One region of the Constrictibacter sp. MBR-5 genome, then DNA from elsewhere that is predicted to be linked to it. Evidence: predicted binding sites of a transcription regulator. Region 1 holds the regulator's gene; the other holds the start of a gene.
What was found. Region 1 encodes LexA, which represses DNA repair genes until DNA is damaged. Its sites were predicted from a motif close to ATGTTCTANTTTGGTTC; they were not measured.
Positions count from the first base shown of each region.

Region 2: a site for LexA is predicted at 9,618-9,634, ahead of recA (recombinase RecA). Genes of this name have one in related genera too.

Region 1 covers NZ_JBEPTK010000004.1:366,693-378,678, reverse strand. Annotated here, with positions in the region: gene lpxA (acyl-ACP--UDP-N-acetylglucosamine O-acyltransferase) at 1-204, shown strand, start outside; gene ABIE65_RS11860 (LpxI family protein) at 194-1,021, shown strand; gene lpxB (lipid-A-disaccharide synthase) at 1,061-2,215, shown strand; gene gloA (lactoylglutathione lyase) at 2,229-2,672, shown strand; gene ABIE65_RS11845 (citrate synthase) at 2,743-4,047, opposite strand; gene gltX (glutamate--tRNA ligase) at 4,124-5,551, opposite strand; gene ABIE65_RS11835 (ComEC/Rec2 family competence protein) at 5,620-7,791, shown strand; gene lexA (transcriptional repressor LexA) at 7,785-8,489, opposite strand; gene pdhA (pyruvate dehydrogenase (acetyl-transferring) E1 component subunit alpha) at 8,870-9,982, shown strand; gene ABIE65_RS11820 (pyruvate dehydrogenase complex E1 component subunit beta) at 10,018-11,475, shown strand; gene ABIE65_RS11815 (2-oxo acid dehydrogenase subunit E2) at 11,525-11,986, shown strand, end outside.
Region 2 covers NZ_JBEPTK010000012.1:117,785-129,770, forward strand. Annotated here, with positions in the region: gene ABIE65_RS21065 (aspartate aminotransferase family protein) at 30-1,322, opposite strand; gene ABIE65_RS21070 (AI-2E family transporter) at 1,513-2,652, shown strand; gene ABIE65_RS21075 (carboxyl transferase domain-containing protein) at 2,773-6,192, shown strand; gene ABIE65_RS21080 (glycoside hydrolase family 15 protein) at 6,215-8,074, opposite strand; gene ABIE65_RS21085 (pyridoxal-phosphate-dependent aminotransferase family protein) at 8,226-9,395, opposite strand; gene recA (recombinase RecA) at 9,733-10,800, shown strand; gene ABIE65_RS21095 (SDR family NAD(P)-dependent oxidoreductase) at 10,899-11,702, shown strand; gene ABIE65_RS21100 (deoxyguanosinetriphosphate triphosphohydrolase) at 11,774-11,986, shown strand, end outside.

The DNA.
Region 1 (11,986 bases):
CGGCACGGGTTCGTACGTAGCGAGATAGATGCCCTGCGCGCGGCCTTTGAGACGCTGTTCGCTGGCGAGGGTGGTATCTACGAGAAGGCTGAGCGGGTGCGGCGCGAACATCCCGGCAGCGAGGCCGTGGCCCGTCTCCTGGCATTCGTCCGGATCGAGGCGGCCCGTCCGCTGTGCCGGCTCGCCCGAGCCGATGCATCCTAGGCTCGCGCTCGTCGCCGGCGGCGGCGACCTGCCCGCACTGATTCTCGAGGCCTGCCGTTCGGCCGGGCGACCCTGCTTCGTCATGGCCCTGGAAGGGCACGCCGATCCGGCGCTCGTCGTCGGCGCACCGCACGCCTGGATCAGGCTCGGCGCCGCGGCGAGTGCGGTCGACAGGCTGAAGGCTGAGGGCGTCGAGGAGGTGGTGCTGGCGGGCGCGGTGCGCCGCCCCTCGGTGGCGGAACTCCGGCCGGACCTGCGCACGCTCCGTTTCCTCACCGGGGTCGCGCGTCACGCAGCGGGTGACGACGCGCTGCTCGGGGCTGTCGTCCGGGCCATCGAGGCGGAAGGATTCCGCGTGGTGGCGGCGGAGAGCATCGTTCGCGACGTTGCACTGCCGGTCGGCCTGGCGGGGCGGCATCCCGTGCCGGACGGCGCGCACGACGACATCGCCCGCGGCATGGCGGTGGTCAGGGCACTCGGTACGGTGGATGTCGGTCAGGCGGCGGTGGTGCAGCAGGGGATCGTGCTCGCGGTCGAGGCTGCCGAGGGCACAGATGGGGTGCTGGCGCGTTCAGGGTCATTGCGCCGCGCCGGCCGCGGCGGGGTGCTCGTCAAGATGGCGAAGCCCGGCCAGGACAGGCGGGTCGACCGGCCGACCATCGGGCGCGGCACGATCGAGGCCGCAGCGGCGGCAGGCCTCTGCGGCATTGCCGCCGAGGCTGGCGCGACCTTCGTGATCGAGCGGGCGGCGACGGTCGCCGATGCAGACGCGGCGGGCCTGTTCCTGCTGGGTGTCCGCCCCGACAGGGAGGGCTGAACGGTCGAGGCCGGCGATACCAAAGCCCATCCCAAGGTCATGCTGGTGGCGGGCGAGCCTTCCGGCGACGTCATTGGTGCCCTTCTGATCAAGGCTCTGTCGGAGGCGACCGCCGGCCGGCTTACCTGCTTCGGCGTCGGCGGTCCCGGGATGGTCGCGGCCGGGCTGGAGCCGCTCTTCGACCAGTCGGACCTCGCCGTCATGGGGCTGGTCGAGGTGGTGCCGCGCCTGCCGCTGTTGGCGCGGCGGCTGCGGGAATGCGTGTCGGCGGGACTGGCCCGCGCGCCCGACATCGTCGTGACGATCGATTCGTCGAGTTTCGGGCGGCGGCTCGCGCGCCGCCTCCGGCGAAACGGCCTCCACGCGCCGCTCGTGCATTATGTGGCGCCGATGGTCTGGGCGTGGCGGCCCGGGCGGGCGGCGCGGCTCGCGCGCGAATACGACCACCTCCTCACGCTCTTTCCGTTTGAGCCCGAGCTCTTCAGGCGGCATGGCCTGAACGCGGAGTGCGTGGGGCATCCGGTACTGGAGGTCCCGGTGGGGGACGGGGCCGGGTTCCGTCGGCGGCATCTTATCGATCCGGCTGCACCGCTCCTACTGGTCATGCCCGGCAGCCGCCGGTCCGAGGTCGAGCGGCTTGCCGCTCCGTTCGCTGAGGCTGCCCGGCGCCTGACAGTCGCGGTGCCTGGGTTGCGTGTGGCCCTCCCGACGCTGCCGCACCTCGCCCCGAGGCTGGTCAGGCTCCTTCCGGAGGCCGCCGTTGCCGCGACGGAATCCGAGCGCCGCGACGCCATAGCGGCGGCGGACGCGGCGCTGGTGGCGTCCGGGACGGCGACGCTGGAACTGGCGGCGGCGGGCGTGCCGATGGTGGTCGGCTATCGTGCGGCACCGCTGACGGTCTGGGCGGCGCGGCGGCTGCTGCGGCTGAGGCACATCGCTCTGCCGAACATCCTGACGGAAGAAGTCGTCGTGCCGGAACTGATTCAGGGCGACTGTACCGCGGGGGGATTGGCCACGGCGGTGGCGCCGCTCCTCGCCGGTGGGGAGGCCGCTGCAGCACAGAGGCGAGGGCTGGCGGAGGCTGTCGGGCGCCTCGGTCCCGCCGGGTCGCGGCCCAGCCGCCGGGCAGCCGCGGTCATCCTGTCCCTTGCGAGGCCGGCATCACCGCCGCAGATTGATCGGGGAGCCACATGAGGAGGAGGCATACATGAACGACGACAGCCCAGCAGGAGCCTCGACGGCCGCCGTCCCGGGCGCGGACAAGTTCCGCTACCTGCATACGATGCTGCGGGTGTTCGACCTGGACAAGTCGATCGATTTCTACACCCGGCTGCTCGGGATGAAGCTGCTGCGCCGGAAGGATTTCCCGACCGGCGAGTTCACCCTCGCGTTCGTCGGTTATGGCGACGAGGCGGACAATACGGTGATCGAACTGACCCACAATTGGGGCCAGAAGACGCCCTACGACAAGGGCGACGCTTTCGGCCATCTGGCGCTCTCCACCCCGGACATCTATGCAACGTGCGCGGTCCTGGAGAAGGAGGGCGTGAAGATTCCGCGTCCGCCGGGGCCGATGAAGCACGGCACGACCGTGATCGCGTTTATCGAGGATCCGGACGGCTACAAGATCGAGTTGATCGAGCGGAAATAGCCGCCGCCCGAAACGAAACGGGGCGCGGACAATTGTCCGCGCCCCGTGCCGCAACAAGTTTCGTCGAAGCTCAGCGCTTGTCGACCGGAATGTAATCGCGCGACGTCGGGCCGGTATAGAGCTGGCGCGGGCGGTTGATCTTCTGGGACGGATCCTCGATCAGCTCGTTCCACTGCGCGATCCAGCCGACCGTGCGGCCGACGGCGAACAGTGCGGTGAACATGCTGGTCGGGAAGCCCATCGCCTTCAGCATGATGCCCGAATAGAAGTCGACGTTCGGGTACAGGCGGCGCTTGACGAAATACTCGTCCTCGAGCGCGATCTTCTCCAGCTCGATCGCCACCTCGAGCAGCGGATCGTTCACGCCGAGTTCGTTCAGGACCTGGTGGGCCGCCTTGCGGATGACGTTGGCCCGCGGATCGTGGTTCTTGTAGACGCGGTGGCCGAAGCCGAACAGGCGGAACGGATCGTCCGGATCCTTCGCCTTCTTCACCCAGTCGCCGACCTTGTTCTTGTCGCCGATCTGGTTGAGCATCTTCAGCACTTCCTCGTTGGCCCCGCCGTGCGAGGGACCCCAGAGGGCGGCGCAGCCGGCCGCGATGCAGGCGAACGGATTGGCGCCGGTCGAACCGGCGAGACGCACCGTCGAGGCCGAGGCGTTCTGTTCGTGGTCGGCGTGCAGGATGAAGATCAGGTCGAGCGCCTTGGCGACGATCGGGTTGACCTCATACTCCTCGGCCGGAACCGCGAAGCACATCCGCAGGAAGTTCGCCGCATAGTCGAGCGTGTTGCTCGGGTACACGAACGGCTGGCCGACCGAGTATTTGTAGGCCATGGCCGCGATTGTCGGCATCTTGGCGATCAGGCGATACGAGGCGACCTTGCGGTGCCAGGGATCGTTAATGTCCGTGCTGTCGTGATAGAAGGCCGAAAGCGCCCCGACCACGCCGCAGACCACCGCCATCGGGTGCGCGTCGCGGCGGAAGCCACGGAAGAAGTTGCTGATCTGGTCGTGCACCATCGTGTGGTGCGTGATGTCCCAGACGAACTGGTCCTTCTGCTTCTTGTCCGGCAGCTCGCCGAACAGCAGCAGATGGCAGACTTCCATGAAGTCGCTCTTCTCTGCGAGCTGCTCGATCGGATAGCCGCGGTACAGAAGAATGCCTTCGTCGCCGTCGATATAGGTGATCGCCGACTGGCAGCTGCCCGTGGCGGTATAGCCCGGGTCGAAGGTGAAGTAACCGAGATCCTTGTACAGATTTCGGATGTCGATGACTTTCGCCCCCGCCGTACCACTAAGCAACGGGAACGTCGTCTGTTTCCCCGTCGTATTGTCGACGACGGTAACGTTCTCGTTCGACTTCGGCTCCGTCATACGTCCATCCCTTCGCTGGAAGGGGCCGTGTAAGGCCCTACTCTGGGGGTGAGAATAGACCTCACACCGGCGTTTATCAATTCGCGCCCTGGCCGGCCGCTTCGTTTCCGCTCGCGTCGGCAAGGCGGCCCAGCGCCTCGTCGCGCCCGAGGATCTCCATCACCTCGAAGATCGGCGGCGAGGTGCCCGCGCCGGTCAGCGCAGCGCGCAGCGGCTGCGCCACCTTGCCGAGCTTCATGTCCCTGGCCTCAGCGAACGCGCGGATCCGTTCCTCGAGCGCGACGGCCGTCCATTCGTTCGATGCCGCGAGGTCGGCGGCCGCGGCGGCGACCGTTTCCCGACCGGCCGTGTCGAGCAGCTTCAATGCGCCGGCATCCATCGGAAGCGGGCGGCGACGGATGTAGAAGGCGGCATTGTCGGCCAACTCGTTGAGCGTCTTGGCGCGCGCTTTCAGGCCGGGCATCGCCGCGGTGAGGCGGGCCCCGTCGGCGTCGTCGAGCTCGCGTCCGACGATGGCGGCGACGCGCGGCCCGATCAGACCGGCGAGGCGGGCGTCGTCGGCCTCCCGGATGTAGTGCCCGTTCAGCGACGTCAGCTTCGCCATGTCGAACCGCGACGGCGACCGGCCGGCACCGTCGAGGTCGAACCAAGCGATCGCCTGCTCGGTCGAGATGATCTCGTCGTCGCCGTGGCCCCAACCGAGGCGCAGCAGGTAGTTGCGCATCGCTTCGGGCAGGAAGCCCATGTCGCGGTAGGCATCCACCCCCAGCGCACCGTGCCGCTTCGACAGCTTTGCGCCGTCGGGACCGTGGATCAGCGGAATGTGCGCGAAGCGCGGCAAGTCCCAGCCCATGGCGATGAATATCTGTGCCTGGCGGAAGGCGTTGTTCAGGTGGTCGTCGCCCCGGATGACATGGGTGATGCCCATGTCATGATCGTCGACCACCACCGACAGCATGTAGGTCGGCGTGCCGTCGGCGCGGAGCAGGACCATGTCGTCCAGCACCTCGTTGGCGACCCGCACCTCGCCCTGGACGAGGTCATCGATCACCGTCTCGCCCGTCTGGGGCGCCTTGAGACGCACGACGGGCGGGACTCCGGGGGGAGCCTCGGCCGGGTCGCGGTCGCGCCAGTAGCCGTTGTAGCGCATCGGCCGCCCCTCGCGCTTGGCGCTCTCGCGCATCTGGGCGAGTTCTTCCTGAGAGCACCAGCAGTGATAGGCGTGGCCCATCTCGATCATCCGGCTGGCAACTTCGGCGTGCCGCTTCATCCGCGCGAACTGGTAGACGACCTCGTCGTCCCAATCGAGCCCCAGCCAGGACAGGCCGTCGAGGATGGCGGCGATCGCCGGTTCGGTCGAGCGGGCGCGGTCGGTATCCTCAATGCGCAGCCGGAAGGTCCCGCCGTGATGGCGGGTGAAGAGCCAGTTGAACAGCGCGGTCCGCGCCCCGCCGATGTGCAGGAAGCCGGTCGGGGAGGGGGCGAATCGGGTGACGACGCTCATCTTTCTCCGGCGGCCGGTGGCCTCTAAAGTCGAGTCGGGCGGCGCGACGCTTTATCGACGGGGCGGGCATGAGCGTCAATAGCGCGGCGGCCGACGCGGCGGGGGATGTCGAGCGCCGGGCTGCGAGACTATTGGCCCGGATGCGCGACCGAGCCGTCGTCACGCTGGCTGCGGAGAGAGACAGGCTTTTCCTGTGGCTGCCCGTCTTTCTCGGCGCCGGCATCATCGGCTATTTCAGTCTCCCCTACGAGCCGCCGTCGGTATTAGGCTGGTGCTTCGCGGCGCTCTGCACCGCGCTGTGCGTCGCCATGCGGCGCCAGCCTGCCTGGACGCTGGTGTGCGTCGCATGCCTCGCGACGACCCTCGGCTTCCTCGCCGGGCAGGTGCGCACGGCATGGGTGGCGGCACCGCGACTGGCGGCCCCGCTCGGGCCGGTGACGGTGACGGGGATGGTCACTTCCGTCGAGCCGTCCGGGAGCGCTTGGCGCGTGCTGCTTTCCGATCCTTCGATCGTCGGTCTCACGTCCGACCGCACGCCGCATCGACTCCGGGTCAGCGTGCGGAGCATTCCGCCCGAGCCTGGCGACCGCGTGCGGTTGCGCGCCCGCCTCCTGCCGCCGCCGACACCCGCGGTGCCGGGCGGGTTCGATTTCCAGCGGCAGTCGTGGTTCGTGGGACTCGGGGCGGTCGGATACGCGCTCGGCCGCGTCGAGATCCTCGCGCCGCGCGCTGAGGGCGGGTTCGCCGAGGCGGTGGCATCGGTGCGGCATGGAATCGACAGGCGGATCCTGGCCGTACTCGACGGCGACCGGGGCGCTCTGGCGAACGCGCTCGTCACGGGACTGCGCGGCGGGGTCTCGGAAGAGACGATCGCGGCCATGCGAGATTCCGGGCTGGCGCATCTCCTCGCCATATCCGGGCTGCACATGAGCCTGGTCGCGGGGTTCGTGTTCTTCGTCGTCCGGGCCGGGCTGGCGGCGATTCCCAGCCTCGCGCTGCGATGGCAGACGCGCAAACTTGCCGCCCTCGTGGCGCTGCTGTTCGCCGGGGGCTATCTGCTGCTGTCGGGCGCGACTGTACCGACACAGCGGGCCTTCGTGATGTTGACGCTCGCGCTGGCGGCGATCCTCGCCGATCGGCTCGAGATGTCGATGCGGCCGATCGCGTTCGCCGCGCTGATCGTTCTCGTGCTGACACCGGAGGCCGTCCTCGGGCCGAGTTTCCAGCTTTCCTTCGCCGCCGTCGTCACGCTGGTGGCGGCATACGAGGCGCTGAAGCGGCGCCGCGAGCGGCGGGCGGCGGCAGGCCTGCCGCCGGCTTCGAGATGGCTGTCCTATCCGGGGGGCCTCATCTTCACGTCGGTGGTGGCGGCCGTGGCGACGGCGCCATTTGCGGCCTATCACTTTAATCAGGCGGCACTCTATTCGGTCGCGGCGAACCTCGTCGCTGTGCCTGTCACCGGCCTCTGGGTGATGCCGTGCGGGATCGTCGCGCTCCTCGCGATGCCGATCGGCCTAGAGGCCTTGCCGTTGCGGGCGATGGCGGTCGGGCTCGACGTGATCACCTGGGTGGCCAGGGAGACGGCCTCCTGGCCCGGATCGGCCCTGCGCGGCGTCATCATGCCACCGTCGGGGATGGCGGCGGTTGCGGTGGGCGGGCTCTGGCTGTGCCTCTGGCGCACGGGGTGGCGCCTCGCAGGTTTGCCGGCCGTGGTCGCCGGGCTCGCGATGGCGTCTTTGGCCGCGCCGCCCGATATCCTGCTATCCCAGGATGGGCGCCTCGTCGCGGTCCGCGATGCCGACACGCTGTTGCTCACGTCGCTTCGCGCCGCCGGCTTTGAGCGAGAGAATTGGATGCGGCAGACCGGAGCGGACGTTGCGGAGGCTTGGCCCGAACATGCGTCGGAGAGCGGGGCGATGCGTTGCGACATCACGGCCTGCCTCTACAGGCGGTCAGGCCGGACGGTCGCCTTCATCCGTCACGAGGATGCGATGGATACCGACTGTGTGAACGCGGATCTGGTCGTGCTTCTGGCACCGATCTCTTCACGCCTCGCGAAGCGACGGTGCAATGGCCCGCGGCTTCTGCGGCACCGCGACCTGCGTAGCGAAGGGGCCCACGCGATCTGGCTGAGCCCGGCGGGCGTCACGGTCGAAACCGTCCGGGGACGGCGCGGCGACCGGCCCTGGACGAAGACGGGTCAGGCGGGCGATCCGGACGCCAGCGCGGACGATCAGTAGCGGCGGAGCAGGGCGACCAGCCGTCCCTGCACCTGGACGCGATCGGGCGGGAAGATGCGGGTCTCGTACCGCGGATTCGCCGCCTCGAGCGCGATCGACCCTTTATGCCGCCGCAGGCGCTTCAGCGTGACCTCCTCCTGGTCGATCAGCGCAACGATGATCGTTCCGGGATCGGCAGTGTCGCATTCCTCGACGATGACGGTGTCGCCGTCGAAGATGCCGGCGTCGATCATCGAGTCGCCGGCGACCTCAAGCGCATAGTGCTTGCCGCGGCCAAGCATGCCGTGCGGGACGCCGACATAGCTCGTCGGGTCGCGGAGCGCCTCGATCGGCGTACCGGCGGCGATCCGCCCGTAGAGCGGAATCTCGCCCTCGTCGATCGACTTGGATGGCGTCCGCCGCTCACGGAACGGTCCCTGGATCAGCGTACCGCCGTCGGCGGGCGCCGGCACCGCCGTCGGCCCGGCACCCTTGCGCGCCGCAGAATCGGGCAGGCGCAACACTTCCAGCGCGCGGGCCCGGTGGGGAAGGCGTCGAATGAAGCCACGCTCTTCGAGGCCGGTGATCAGCCTGTGGATGCCCGACTTGGATTTCAGCGAGAGAGCTTCTTTCATCTCTTCGAAGGAGGGTGACACGCCGTCACGGGTCAGCCGGGCGTTGATGAAGAGAAGCAGCTCGGTCTGTTTCCTGGTCAGCATGCCTGCGGCTCCGGTCGTTCAGCAAAGAGCCCGAGGCGGAGAACTCGGACGGTCAGCCTAACGTCGTCGGTCTGATCGAGTTGCACCCTCGGCGGGAGAGGGCGCAACGCCTTACATTGCGCGGCAAGAACAAAACGACAACGATGTATGTTCTATTTTAGTTCCCCTTCTCCGTCAATACGAAACACCCGCGGGCGTGGGCTCGCTCACACGACCTGCAGAGGCGACGCATCGGTGGCGCCGCCCGCCCGCGCGGCGGGCGGTACGGAGCGCCTGCCGAGGCTCGGTTGAAACCTCCCGCAATTCGGGATACTTAGGATCTCAAAATAAGCTCATTCTGGAAGGCTACGCAGGCCGACATGCGCTTGCGGGGAGAGGCCATGGCACGAGCTACCACCGCCTCCGCCAGTCGCAAGACCCGCGCGGACAAGGACAGCGAAGACAAAGGTTCCGGCCGGAAGGGGGGGGCGGCCAAGACGGCGGCAGCCTCTTCGCCGACTGCGACGAAGGGCGCCGCGCCGAAGAAGCCTGCGGCGAACGCCTCCGCCGATACCCTGCTGAAATACTACCGCGACATGCTGCTGATCCGACGCTTCGAGGAGCGAGCGGGCCAGATGTACGGCATGGGGCTGATCGGCGGCTTCTGCCATCTGTACATCGGGCAGGAGGCGGTGGTCGTCGGAGTCCAGGCCGCCCTCAAGGAGGGCGACACCGTTATCACCGGCTACCGCGATCATGGCCACATGCTGGCCTGCGGGATGGATTCGCGCGGCGTCATGGCGGAGTTGACCGGGCGTCGCGGCGGCTACTCCAAGGGCAAGGGCGGCTCGATGCACATGTTCAGCCGCGAGAAGAATTTCTTCGGCGGCCACGGCATCGTCGCGGCGCAGGTGCCGCTCGGCAACGGCCTCGCCTTTTCCCATCGCTATCGCGAGAACGGCCTAGTCAGCGTCACCTATTTCGGAGACGGCGCGGCCAACCAGGGGCAGGTCTACGAGTCGTTCAACATGGCGACGCTCTGGAAGCTGCCCACCGTGTTCGTCATCGAGAACAACAAGTACGGCATGGGGACCTCGGTCGCCCGCGCGGCTGCCGGCGGCGACCTGTCGCAGCGGGGAGTCGCGTTCGGCATTCCGGGCCGCAAGGTCGACGGAATGGACGTGCTCGCCGTGCGCGAGGCGGCGGACGAGGCGATCGCCCACGCGCGCAACGAAGGACCGGTCATCCTGGAGATGGAGACCTACCGCTATCGCGGTCACTCCATGTCCGATCCGGCGAAGTACCGGACGCGCGAAGAGGTCAACAAATTCCGCACAGAGCGCGACCCGATCGAGCATCTTCGCGAGCTGCTGCTCGCGGATAAGCACGCCGACGAGAACCGACTGAAGCAGATCGACCGGGAGATCCGGGATATCGTCGCCGATGCGGCCGAGTACGCGCAGAACAGTCCGGAGCCCGATCCGTCGGAGCTCTATACCGACGTACTCGCCTAGCCTGACCCGGAACGGCAAGAGACCGGAAACCGCCCATGCCGATCGAAGTACTGATGCCGGCCCTGTCGCCGACGATGACCGAGGGCAAACTCGCCAAATGGCTCATCAAAGAAGGCGACGAGGTCCAGGCGGGTGACGTCCTGGCCGAAATCGAGACCGACAAGGCGACCATGGAGGTCGAGGCGGTCGACGAGGGCAGGGTCGGCCGACTGCTGGTCGAAGAGGGTGCCGAGGGCGTGGCGGTGAACACCCCGATCGCCCTGCTGGTCGGCGGCGACGAGGAAGCACCCGCCGCCGATCAGAAGGCCGAGCCGAAGCAGTCCGGCGAGCCCAAAGCGGCAGCGCAGGCGCCGGCTGCCGACGACGAGGAGGAGACGGCCGAACCGGAGGCCGTCGACGAGGCGGGCGGCGAGGAAGGAGTCCGCCACGACGCCAAGTCGCGCATGCCGACGGCACCTGCGGCGCCGACGACGGAGCGGCCGGCGGCGGAGGACGAGGCCGCCTTCGCCGATGCGCCGACCATGACCGTGCGGGAGGCTCTGCGCGACGCGATGGCCGAGGAGATGCGCCGCGACGACACCGTCTTCGTCATGGGCGAGGAGGTCGCGGAGTATCAGGGCGCCTACAAGATCACCCAGGGCCTGCTCGACGAGTTCGGCGCCAAGCGCGTGGTCGATACGCCGATCACCGAGCACGGCTTCGCCGGGCTCGGCGTCGGCGCCGCCTTCGGCGGCCTCAAGCCGATCGTCGAGTTCATGACGTTCAACTTCGCCATGCAGGCGATGGATCAGATCGTCAATTCCGCCGCCAAGACGCTCTACATGTCGGGTGGCCAGATGGGCTGCCCCATCGTCTTCCGCGGTCCGAACGGGGCCGCGGCCCGCGTCGCCGCCCAGCATTCCCAGTGCTATGCCAGCTGGTATGCGCACATCCCGGGCCTGATCGTCGTGGCACCCTATTCGGCAGCCGACGCCAAGGGGCTTCTAAAGTCGGCCATCCGCAGCCCGAACCCCGTCGTCTTTCTCGAGAACGAGATCCTCTACGGCTACAGCTTTCCGGTACCGAAGGACCCCGACTTCACGGTGCCGATCGGTCGCGCGAAGGTGCTGCGCAAGGGCAAGGACGTGACGATCACGGCCTTCTCGCTGATGTGCCACCATGCGCTCGAAGCGGCGGAGAAGCTCGCCGAGGAAGGGATCGACGCGGAGGTGATCGACCTGCGCACGCTGCGCCCGCTCGACACGGAGACGATCGTCGAGTCGGTGAAGAAGACCAATCGGCTGGTCTCGGTCGAGGAGGGCTGGCCCTTCGCCGGCATCGGCTCCGAACTCGCCGCGGTGATGATGGAGCAGGCGTTCGACTGGCTCGACGCACCGGTGAAGCGGGTCACCGGCGTCGACGTGCCGATGCCCTATGCCGCCAACCTCGAGAAGCTCGCCCTGCCGCAGGTCGAGACGATCGTCGAGGCGGCCAAGGCCGTCTGCTACCGCTGAGCTTCCTGCGTCCGAACGACCCCGATCCGCGCCAGAGCGAGACCCGGCCATGCCCACCAACATCCTGATGCCGGCGCTGTCCCCGACGATGACCGAGGGCACGCTGGTCAAGTGGAACGTCGGCGAAGGCGACGCGGTGAAGGCGGGCGACGTCATCGCCGAGATCGAGACCGACAAGGCGACGATGGAGGTCGAGGCGGTCGATGAGGGCAAGGTCGGTAAGATCCTCGTCGCCGAGGGCACCGAGGGCGTCCGGGTCAATTCGGTGATCGCCGTCCTGGTCGAGGAGGGGGAGGACGCCGGCGCGATCGAGGCGGATGGCGGATCGTCGAAGGCGGAAGCGCCAGAGAAGGCCGAAGCGCCGAAGCCGGAAGCCGAAATGGCCGAGCGCGCCTCCGAGGAGCCGGCGAAGGCGCCCGCTCCCGAAAAGACGGCAGCGCCGAAGTCGTCGTCCGCCGGTGCCGTCAACGCGTCGCCGCTGGCCGCTCGCATGGCGGACATCGCCGGCATC
Region 2 (11,986 bases), on a different contig from region 1:
GTGGCGGGTCGGCGCGTGCCGGCCGGCGGTCAGCCCATCGCGGCGACGGCCTTCGCGGCTTCCTCGTACGCCGCCAGAGTCACCTTCACGTCGGCCGCGTCGTGGGCGGTCGAGAGGTAGGTCTTGCCCTCGCCCTTGAATACGCCGTTTTCGCGCATCGCCTGGTTGAAGGTCTTCGCCTTGGCCGGGTCGCCGGCGAGCATGCCGCGATAGTCGTGCACCTCGCCCGCGGCGAAGATCGCGTCGAACATGACCGGCGATCCCACCACCCGGGCCGCGATGCCGGCATTGTCGAGCGCCCCCTGCAGCCCCTCCATCAGCGTCCGGCCGGTCTGGTAGACGCCGTCATAGGCGCCCGGCCGCTTCAGGATCTCCAGCGTCGCGAGGCCGGCCACGGCGGCGACCGGATTGCCGCTCAGCGTGCCGATCTGCGGCATGAAGGCGTCGTCGCCCACGGCGGCCTTGTCGAAATGCTTCATGATCTCCGCCTTGCCGGCGACCGCCGACAGCGGATAGCCGCCGCCGATGATCTTGCCCAGGGTACAGACGTCCGGCACGACGCCGTACAGTTCCTGTGCGCCGCCATAGGCGAAGCGGAAGCCGGTCACGACCTCGTCGAAGATCAGGGGGATGCCGTATTCCTCGGTGATCGCGCGCATGCCCTCCAGGAAGCCGGGCTTCGGCGGTACGAGGCGCTGGAACGGCTCCATGATGACGCCGGCCAGCTCGTCGTGATGCTCGCGGATCAGCGCCGTTGCCGCTTCCAGGTCGTTGTAGGGCGCGACGATCATCTCCTGGCGGATCGCATCGGGAATGCCGGCGGAATCGGGTGCGGCGACCGGGAAGTTGCCGGGGCGCTTCGGCCACAGGCTCATCAGCCCGTAGTCGCTCATGCCGTGATAGCCGCCCTCGAACTTCAGGATCTTGTCGCGCTTGCGATAGGCGCGGACCAGACGCATCGCATAGAAGTCGGCCTCGGTGCCGCTGCTGCCGAAGCGCACCTGCTCGGCGCAGGCCATGGCGTCGACGATCGCCTCGGCGAGCCGGATGCCGTACTCGTTGTTCGCGAAGAAGGTCGAGCCGCGGCCGAGCTGCTCCTGCACCGCCGCGTTCACCTCGGGATGGTTGTGGCCGACGAACATCGGGCCGGAGCCCAGCAGGTAGTCGACATACTCGTTGCCGCTGACGTCGGTCACGCGGCCGGCATTGCCGGAGCGGATGACGATGTCGCCGGGAAAGTTGCCGAACGTGCCGCCCGGAAGGACACGGCGCGCCGTGTCGACGAGGTCGCGCTCTGCATCGCTGCGGACAAGCTTGGACATTGGGGTCGGCTCCGTTCGGTGTCGGGCTGTGGACGGGATCATCTTGCGGGACGGCCGGCGAGACAAGGCCGAGGCGACGTCTCCCGTCCAGTCCGGCATCGACTAGCAAGAATCGTGCGCCGCCGGCCCGACGGCGCGGAACGCGCGCCGCGCGGCGCGGTTAGTGCGATGTCCGGGGGAGATCCAACGAATGCAGGAACACAGCGAGGCAACGGCCGCCGTGGCGGCGCCGGGCGATACCGCACATGCCGCCGCCCCGCAGCCGGTCGACAAGACGCTGCGCGCGGCCGTGGTCGGCACCTTCCTGCTCCTGCTGCTCGGTGCCCTGTTCTTCGGCAAGGACTTCCTGCTGCCCGTCTGCCTGGCGTTCCTGCTGGCGCTGGTGCTGAGCCCGATCGTGCGCGGCCTGGCACGGCGTGGCGTGCCCGAAGGCATCACCGCCGTCGCCCTGGTGGTCGCCGTGTTGCTCGGCATCGGCTCCGCCGCCTATGGGCTGAGCGGCCCGGTGACCCAGTGGATCGCCGAGGCTCCGACCGTCGCCCGCGACGTACAGCGCAAGATCGCCACCCTGCGCCGCCCCGTCGACGCCGTGGTCGAGGCCTCGAACCGCGTCGAGAAGATGGCGGAGAACGGCGACCCGAGGGCGCAGCGCGTCGTCCTCGCCGAGCCAGGCCTGCTGTCGCGCGCCGCAACCGGCGTGCCGGAGGTGCTGGCCAAGGTCGGCCTCACGCTCGTCCTGCTGCTCTTCCTGCTGGCCTCCGGAGACATGTTCTTCGAAAAGCTGGTGAAGACGCTGCCCACCCTGTCCGACAAGAAGCGCGGGATACGCATCGCGCGGACCGTGCAGCGCGAGGTCTCGCGCTACCTGCTGACCATCTCGCTGATCAACGCCGGCCTGGGCGTGGCGATCGGCATCGGCATGTGGGCGGTCGGCCTGCCCAATCCGGCCCTGTGGGGTATCGTCGCGGCGCTGCTGAACTTCGTCCCCTATATCGGCGCCGGCATCGGCATCCTGCTGGTCGGGGCGATCGGCCTCGTCACGTTCGACACGCCCGGCGCCATCCTCCTGCCCCCGGCCGTCTATGCCGTCTGCACGATCCTGGAGGGGCAGATCATCACGCCGATGCTGGTCGGCCGCCGGCTGGAGATGAACTCCGTCGCGGTCTTCCTCGCCGTCGCCTTCTGGGGCTGGCTGTGGGGCATCGTTGGCGCGATCATCGCCGTACCGATGCTGGTCGTCATGAAGGTCTTCGCCGACCATGTCGACGGCATGCACGGCCTCGGCGAGTTCCTCGCGGCTCGCGACACGCCGGACGACGACGACGACTGAGGGATGAGAACGGCCGAGTTGGGCACGGCAGCGGGCGGCCACGCCGCCCCTGGCTCTCGCCCGCTGCCGCCTGCTAACCTGTACGGACAAAGCGCCGCTACAGACGAGAGCCCGTCCCCCGTGCCAATCCGTTCGCTCCTGATCGCCAATCGCGGCGAGATCGCCATCCGCATCGCCCGCGCCGCGGCCGAACTCGACATCCGCAGCGTCGCCGTCTTCTCCGAGGACGATGCCACGTCGCTGCACGTCCGCAAGGCGGACGAGGCGCGGCCGCTGCCGGGCACCGGTGTCGCCGCCTACCTGGACGCGGCGCGCATCATCGGCGTGGCACGGGAGGCGGGCTGCGACGCCATCCACCCCGGCTACGGCTTCCTCGCCGAGAATGCCGGCTTCGCGCGCGCCTGCGCCGAGGCCGGCATCATCTTCGTCGGACCGGATCCGGACGCACTGGACCTGTTCGGCGACAAGACCAGCGCCCGGACCCTGGCGCAGCGCTGCGGCGTGCCCGTGCTGGAGGGCACCGCGGGTGTCAGCACGCTGGAGCAGGTGAAGGCCTTCTTCGCCTCGCTCGGCCCGAACGGCGCGGTCATGCTAAAGGCCGCCGCCGGCGGCGGCGGACGCGGCATGCGCCCGGTGCGCCGGGCGGAGGACCTCCCCGAAGCGTACGAGCGCTGCGCGTCGGAAGCGCGCGCCGCCTTCGGCAACGGCGACCTCTACGCCGAGCGCCTGTTCCCCAAGGCCCGGCACATCGAGGTGCAGATCCTGGGCGACGGCACCGGCGATGTCTGCCACCTGTGGGAGCGCGAGTGCAGCGTCCAGCGCCAGCGCCAGAAGATCGTCGAGATCGCGCCGGCGCCGAACCTGTCGCCTTCCGTGCGCGAGCGGATCCTCGGTGCCGCGCTGAACCTCGCCGAGGCCGTGCGCTACCGCAACGCCGGCACGGTGGAGTTCCTGCTCGACGCCAGTCGGGAGGGCGAGGACGCGCCCTTCGCCTTCATCGAGACGAACGCCCGCCTGCAGGTCGAGCACACCGTCACCGAGGAGGTGACCGGTCTCGACATCGTCCGCCTACAGCTGGAGATCGCCGGCGGCGGGACCCTGGCCGCGCTGGGCCTCGGCCGCGACCGCGTGCCGGCGCCGCGCGGCACCGCCATCCAGCTGCGCGTCAATCTGGAGACGATGGGCGAAGGCGGCATGGCCAAGCCGGCCGGCGGCACCCTCACCGCCTACGAACCGCCCGCCGGCCCCGGCGTGCGCGTCGACGGCTACGGCTATCCCGGCTACCGTACCAACCCGCGCTTCGACTCGCTGCTCGCCAAGGTGATCGTCCACGCCGCCGGCGACGGCGCGCACGGCGGCCTGGAACGCGCCGCGGCCAAGGCCTATCGCGCCCTGTCCGAGTTCCGCATCGCCGGCGCCCCGACCAACGCGCCCTTCCTGCAGAACGTGCTGCGCGATCCCGACTTCCTCGCCGGCCGCGTGCATACCGGCTTCATTGAGGAGCGGCCGGCGCTGATCGGGACCGACCCGGCGGCGCACCAGCGCCTCTATTTCGAGCCCGCCGCCGCGACGCGACGCGTCGGCGCCCGCGTCGACGCGGCCGATCCGCTCGCCGTGCTGGCCTACGGCAAGGACGGCGGCGCCGACGTGGTGGCCGAGGCGATGCCGTCCGCCTATGACACGGCGTCGCCGTCCGACGTGACCGGGCCGGAGAACACCGTGCCGCTGCCCGCCCCGATGCAGGGCACCATCGTCAGCGTCACCGTGGGCGAAGGTGCGGCCGTGCGCCAGGGCGAGCAGGTGCTGGTCATGGAGGCGATGAAGATGGAGCACGTCATCGCCGCCCAGGTCTCCGGCATCGTCCGCCGGATCACCGTGGAGCGCGGCGACACGGTGCTGGAGGACCATCCGCTCGCCTTCATCGAGGAGGCCGACGTCGGCGCGGGCGAGGCCGCGGCCGACGAGGAGATAGACCTGGACGCGATCCGGCCCGACCTCGCCGAGGTGCTGGCGCGCAAGGCGAAGACGCTCGACCCCGCCCGGCCCGACGCCGTCGCACGCCGGCGCAAGACCGGCCAGCGCACCGTGCGCGAGAATGTCGACGATCTGGTCGATCCCGACAGCTTCATCGAGTACGGCGCCCTGACCCTTGCCGCCCGGCGCCAGCGTATGGCGATGCAGGACCTGATCGACCGCACGCCGGCCGACGGCCTGGTCTGCGGCATCGGCCGCGTCAACGGCGACCGCTTCCCGGACGAGGCGGCGCGCACGATGGTGGTCGCCTACGACTACACCGTCCTCGCCGGCACCCAGGGCAAGAAGAACCACCAGAAGAAGGACCGGATGTTCGAGCTGGCGCACGAATGGCGCCTGCCGCTGGTCCTGTTCGCCGAGGGCGGCGGCGGCCGGCCTGGCGACACCGACGTGATGTTCGGCGCCAACCTGCAGACCGAGGCGTTCCAGCGCTTCGGCAAGCTGTCGGGCCTGGTGCCGCTGGTCGGCATCACGTCCGGCCGCTGCTTCGCCGGCAACGCCGTGCTGCTCGGCTGCTGCGACGTGATTATCGCGACCGCCAATTCGACCATCGGCATGGGCGGCCCCGCCATGATCGAGGGCGGCGGCCTGGGCGTGTTCAAGCCCGAGGAAGTCGGCCCGATGTCGGTACAGGTGCCGAACGGCGTGGTCGACATCGCCGTCGCCGACGAGGAAGAGGCCGTCGCGGTCGCGAAGAAATACCTGTCCTATTTCCAGGGCCCCGTCGCCGACTGGGACTGCGCCGACCAGCGCCTGCTGCGCCGCGCCATCCCGGAGAACCGGCTGCGCGTCTACGACGTGCGCCGGGTGATCGACACGCTGGCCGACGCCGGCTCGGTACTGGAGGTGCGGCGCGGCTTCGGCCACGGCATCGTCACCGCCTTCATCCGCGTCGAGGGCCGGCCGCTCGGCGTCATCGCCAACAACCCGATGCACCTGGGCGGCGCCATCGACAGCGACGCCTCGGACAAGGCCGCCCGCTTCATGCAGCTCTGCGACGCCTTCGACATCCCGATCCTGTCGCTGTGCGACACGCCGGGCAACATGGTCGGCCCGGAATACGAGCGCACCGGCCTCGTCCGCCACTGCTGCCGCATGTTCGTGATCGCCGCCAACATCACCGTGCCGGTCTTCACGGTGGTGCTGCGCAAGGGCTACGGCCTGGGCGCCCAGGGCATGGCCGGCGGCGGCTTCCACGCGCCCTTCATGACCATCTCCTGGCCGACCGGCGAGTTCGGCGGCATGGGGCTGGAGGGTGCCGTGAAGCTGGGCTATCGCGACGAGCTGGCGAAGATCGAGGACCCGGCCGAGCGCAAGGCCGCCTACGACAGGCGCGTCGCCGGCATGTACGAGCAGGGCAAGGCGCTGTCGATCGCCAGCTTCTTCGAGCTGGACGACGTGATCGACCCGGCCGACACGCGGCGCTGGATCATGTCCGGCCTGCGCTCCCTGCCGCCGATCCCGCCGCGCGCCGGCAAGAAGCGGCCGAACATCGACACCTGGTAGGTGGTAAGGTCCGCGCCGGACGTCAGTCCGCCTGCCCCTGCTGGTGGCTGCGGGCGGCGCGGTCGGGCTCGCCGCCGGCATGGCGCACGCCGGGCCCCGGCTCGGCCGACGGGTTCAGGTTGTGCGCCGTGTTGATCAGGGCGATGTGCGAGAAGGCCTGGGGGAAGTTGCCGAGCTGGCGCCTCCCCTTCGGGTCGTACTCCTCTGCGAGCAGGCCGACGTCGTTGCACATCGCCAGCAGCTTCTCGAACCGGTTGACCGCCTCGTCGCGGCGGCCGATCATCGCCAGCGCGTCGCAGAGCCAGAAGCTGCACGCCAGGAACGCGCCCTCGCCCGGCGGCAGTCCGTCGGCGACCTCCTCGGAGTGGTAGCGGAGCACCAGCCCATCGACCGTCAGCTCGCGCTCGATCGCCTCTATGGTGCGGCGGACGCGCGGGTCCTCCGCAGGCAGGAAGCCCACCAGGGGGATCATCAGCAGGGCCGCGTCGAGCGCGTCGCCGCCGTAATACTGCACGAAGGTGCCGCGTTCCTCGCTGTAGCCGCGTGCGCAGACGTCGGCGTGGATGCGGTCGCGCACCGCGCGCCAGCGCTCGACCGGCCCGTCTCGGCCGGACTCCTCGACGGCCTTCACGGCACGGTCGAACGCCACCCAAGCCATCATGTTCGAATGGGTGAAGTGCCGCCGCGGCCCGCGCACCTCCCAGATGCCCTCGTCCTCGCGGTCCCACCGGTCCTCGAGATAGTGCAGCATCGTCTGCTGCATGCGCCACGCGTCGTCGTCCGGCTCTAGCCCGAAGCGCCGCGCGGCGTGCAGCGCGTCCATCACCTCGCCGTAGACGTCGAGCTGGAACTGGTCGAAGGCGGCGTTGCCGATCCGCACCGGCTTGCTGCCGTGATAGCCGGGCAGCCAGTCGAGCTCGTGCTCCAGCAGGCGCCGCTCGCCCGCCAGGCCGTACATGATCTGCAGTTCCGACGGGTCGCCGGCGATCGCCCGCAGCAGCCAGGCCCGCCACGCCGCCGCCTCGTCGCGATAGCCGCAGGTCAGCAGCGAGTAGAGCGTCAGCGTCGCGTCGCGCAGCCAGCAATAGCGATAGTCCCAATTGCGCACGCCGCCCAGATGCTCGGGCAGCGAGGTGGTGGGCGCCGCCACGATCGCCCCGGTCGGCGAGAAGGTCAGCGCCTTCAGGGTCAGCAGCGAGCGCTTGACCTCGGCGTCCCACTTGCCGCGATAGGTGTTGCGCTCGATCCAGCTCCGGGACAGTTCGCGGATCACGTCCAGCGCCCGCTCGGCATCCATCGGCAGGCAGGGCGCCAGATGCGAGCGGCGCCAGGTGAGTGAGAAGGGCACCCGTTCGCCCGCCGCCACAGTGAAGTCCGCGACGGTGTGGAAGGCCTCGCCGCGCATGTCCACCGGCGCAGTCAGCTGAACCGCGTCGGGGCCGGCGATGGCGTTGATGCCGTTCGGCATCCGCCGCACCCACGGCTTCACCCGGCCGTAGTCGAAGCGCAGGGCGAGGTCCATGCACATGGCGACCCGCCCGCGCCGCCCCTCGACGATGCGGATCAGGTCCATCCGGCTATCGTCGGGTGGCACCGGCATGAAGTCGATGACCGCGACCTCGCCCTCGTCGGTCGTGAACACCGTCTCCAGGATCAGCGTGTCGCCCTGATAGCGCCGCGTGACGCTGCGGGCCGCCGCCTGCGGCGCGATCAGCCAGCGCCCGTTGTCGCTCGTGCCGAGCAGTGCGGCGAAGCAGGCGGCCGAGTCGAAATGCGGCATGCACAGCCAGTCGATCGAGCCGTTCCTGCCGACGAGCGCGCTGGTGAAGGTGTTGCCGATCAGGGCGTAGCCCTCGATCGGCAGCGGCAGGTATGTCTCCATCAGCCCGTCTCTCCTCAGGCCGGAGCGGGAGCCGGGAGGCCCCGGCGTGCGCCGGCCGCGCGACACCCCGCCGCTCCGAAAACGACGTGATGACAACGGGATGACGCCGTGGATGTTCCGAAGCGGAATGCCGCGGGGCGCGCGGTGGGCCTCAGGCGTTGCCGTTCAGATAGTCCATCGCCGCCTGCACGCCGCCCTTGGCGTGCGGAACGCCTGCGGCGGCGAGGCCCATTTCGACTCCCGCCAGGGTGCCGCACAGCATCAGTTCGTTCATGTCGCCCAGATGGCCGATGCGGAAGACCCGCCCCTGCAGCTTGCCCAGGCCGTTGCCGAGCGACATGTTGAACTTCTCCAGGGTGATGCGGCGGAAGACGTCGGCGTCGTGCCCCTCGGGCAGCAGGACGGCGGTCAGCACGCTGCTGTACTCCTGCGGCTCCTGGCACAGCACCTCCAGGCCCCAGGCGCGCACGGCGCGCCGCGTCGCCTCGGCCAGCCGGTGGTGGCGGGCGAAGACGTTCGCCATGCCCTCCTCCTCCAGCATGGCGATCGCCTCGCGCAGGCCGTAGAGCAGGTTGGTCGCCGGCGTGTAGGGAAAATAGCCGGTGGCGTTCGCCTTCAGCATCGCCTCCCAGTCCCAGAAGGCCCGCGGCAGCCGCGCCGACTTCGACGCGGCGAGCGCCTTCTGGCTGATCGCGTTGAAGGACAGGCCCGGCGGCAGCATCAGGCCCTTCTGCGAGCCGGCCACCGTGACGTCGACGCCCCAGTCGTCGTGGCGGTAGTCCATCGACCCCAGCGACGAGATCGTGTCGACCATCAGCAGCGCCGGATGGCCGGCGCGGTCGATCGCGGCGCGCACCTCGGCGACGCGGCTGGTGACGCCGGTCGAGGTCTCGTTGTGGACGACGCAGACGGCCTTGATCGCGTGGTCACGATCCTCGCGCAGACGCGCCTCCATCGCCGCCGGGTCGGCGCCGTGCCGCCAGTCGCCCGACAGGAACTCCGCCTCGAGCCCCAGCTTGCCGGCCAGCTCGCGCCAGAGCGTCGCGAACCAACCTGTCTCGTACATCAGAACGCGGTCGCCGGCGGAGAGCGTGTTGACCAGCGCCGCCTCCCAGGCACCCGTGCCGGAGGCCGGGTAGATGATCACCGGCCCGGCACAGCCGAAGACGCCGTGCAGGCCCTGCAGGATCTCGCGCGACATGACGCCGAACGCCGGACCGCGATGGTCCATGGTCGGATTGTCGATCGCCCGCAGGATGCGGTCGGGCACGTTGCTCGGCCCGGGGATCTGCAGGAAGTGCCGGCCGCGTTGTACCGCCATGGGAAGGTCCTCTCCGTTCGGTCGCGCATTATCGCCGTGCGGAATATCGGCGCAAACGGAAAGGCTGTCGGTCACGGGCCGCGGCAAGCTCCGTCGCGCAACGGCCCTCGGCGCCTGCCCAGGCGGAGGCTCGAACACGGGACTTAAAATATGTTGCAAACGCCGGTTGCATACGACGACCTCCGCCGCCGTGAATCGGGCAAAAGAACGTTTGCGGAACAGGAACAAACCGCGTACATTGCGCATCAAGGACGCCGCATCGGGCGCTGTCGAAATCCGTCCGCCGCCCTTTCGTTGCGCAGGACGCGGACGCTGTGGAATAAGGGAGCCCTCGCACATGTCGACCGCACTTCGCCTCGTCGAAAAGGACAGCATGGACAAGCAGAAGGCGCTCGACGCCGCTCTCGGCCAGATCGAGAAGGCGTTCGGCAAGGGCTCGATCATGCGGCTCGGTCAGCGCGAGGCGCCGGTCGAGGCGGACGTGGTGTCGACGGGCTCGCTCGGGCTCGACATCGCGCTCGGCATCGGCGGCCTGCCGCGCGGCCGCGTCATCGAGATCTACGGGCCGGAGAGTTCGGGCAAGACGACCCTGGCGCTGCACGTCGTCGCCGAGGCGCAGAAGAAGGGCGGCGTCTGCGGTTTCGTCGACGCCGAACACGCGCTCGACCCGTCCTACGCCAAGAAGCTCGGCGTCAACCTCGACGAACTGCTGATCTCGCAGCCGGACACCGGCGAGCAGGCGCTGGAGATCGTCGACACGCTGGTGCGCTCGGGCGCCCTCGACGTCCTGGTCGTCGACAGCGTCGCGGCCCTCGTGCCACGCGCCGAGATCGAGGGCGAAATGGGCGATTCGCTGCCCGGCCTGCAGGCCCGCCTGATGAGCCAGGCGCTGCGCAAGCTGACCGCCTCCATCTCCAAGTCGCGCACGATCGTCATCTTCATCAACCAGATCCGCATGAAGATCGGCGTCATGTTCGGCAACCCGGAGACGACGACGGGCGGCAACGCGCTGAAATTCTACGCCTCGGTCCGCCTCGACATCCGCCGCATCGGCGCGATCAAGGAGCGCGACGTCGTCACCGGCAACCAGACCCGCGTCAAGGTCGTCAAGAACAAGATGGCGCCGCCGTTCCGGGTGGTCGAATTCGACATCATGTACGGCCAGGGCGTGTCGAAGACGGGTGAGCTGCTCGACCTCGGCGTGCAGGCGAACATCGTCGAGAAGTCGGGCGCCTGGTTCTCCTACAACGGCGACCGGGTCGGCCAGGGCCGCGAGAACGCCAAGACCTATCTGCGCGAGCACCCGGACGTCGCCGACGCCATCGAGAAGGCGATCCGCGCCAATGCGGGCCTCGTCGCCGAGGCGATGATCACCGGCCCCGACAGCGAACCCTCGGACGAGTAGGCCGGGCGGAGCGGCCTCCCTTCCACCCTTGGGGGGCACCTTCGCGCAGTGTTTTCCGCGTGCGACACTGCGGAAAACACTGCGAGGAGGAACAGCCCGTGGACCAGTCTTCCGACGCTTTCGCACACGGCCGGCGCTTCGAGGGCCGCACCGCCATCCTGACCGGCGGCGCCAAGGGCATCGGCCGCGCCACCGCCCTGCGCTTCCTCGCCGAAGGCGGCCGCCTCGCGGTGATCGACATGGAGCCGGAGGACGGAGACTTCGCCGCGGCACTGCGCCGCGACGCAGGCGACGGCGGCAACCGCCTCCTCTACGTCACCGGCGACGCGACGGACGAGGCGCAGGTGCGGGCGGCGGCGGACACGGCCGAAGCCGGCCTCGGCCCCGCCGACATCCTGATCAACAATGTGGGATTCGGCGCCAATCCGCGGCCGATCGAGGACCTGGGACGCGACGAATGGGACCGGTTCCTGGCGATCAACCTGACCAGCGCCTTTCTGATGACCCGCGCCGTTCTGCCGGGCATGCGGGCACGGCGCTACGGCCGCATCGTGAACCTCGCCTCGATCGCCGGCCGCGGCATCAGCGAGATCTCCAACCTGCACTATTCGACCGCCAAGGCCGCGGTCATCGGCTTCACCCGCAAGCTGGCGTTCGAGGAAGCGGCGAACGGCGTGGCGGTCAATGCGGTGGCCCCCGGCACGGTCTTCACCGACCGCGTGCGCAGCCGCTACGAGGCGCTCGACCCGGCGGATCAGGCGGCGCGGATGGCGGCGATCCCGCTGGGCCGCGCCGCCCGACCGGAGGAGATCGCGGCGGCCATCCTCTTCCTCGCCTCGGACGACGCCAGCTACATCACCGGCACGACGCTCGACGTGAACGGCGGGCGCCTGATGAACTGACCGGCGCGCCGGCACCGCCCGCCGCACCAGCACAATTGTCGGGCGACGCCGCGGCCTATAGTGTCCGCGCCATGCGCGCCCCCTTCGCCACCCGCGCCGACCGGACGCGCGGCCGGCTCGTGCCCGAATCCGAATCGGCCAACCGGACGCCGTTCCAGCGCGACCGCGACCGCATCATCCATGCGACCGCCTTCCGGCGCCTGCAGTACAAGACCCAGGTCTTCATCTATCACGAGGGCGACCACTACCGGACCCGCCTCACCCACTCGCTGGAGGTGGCGCAG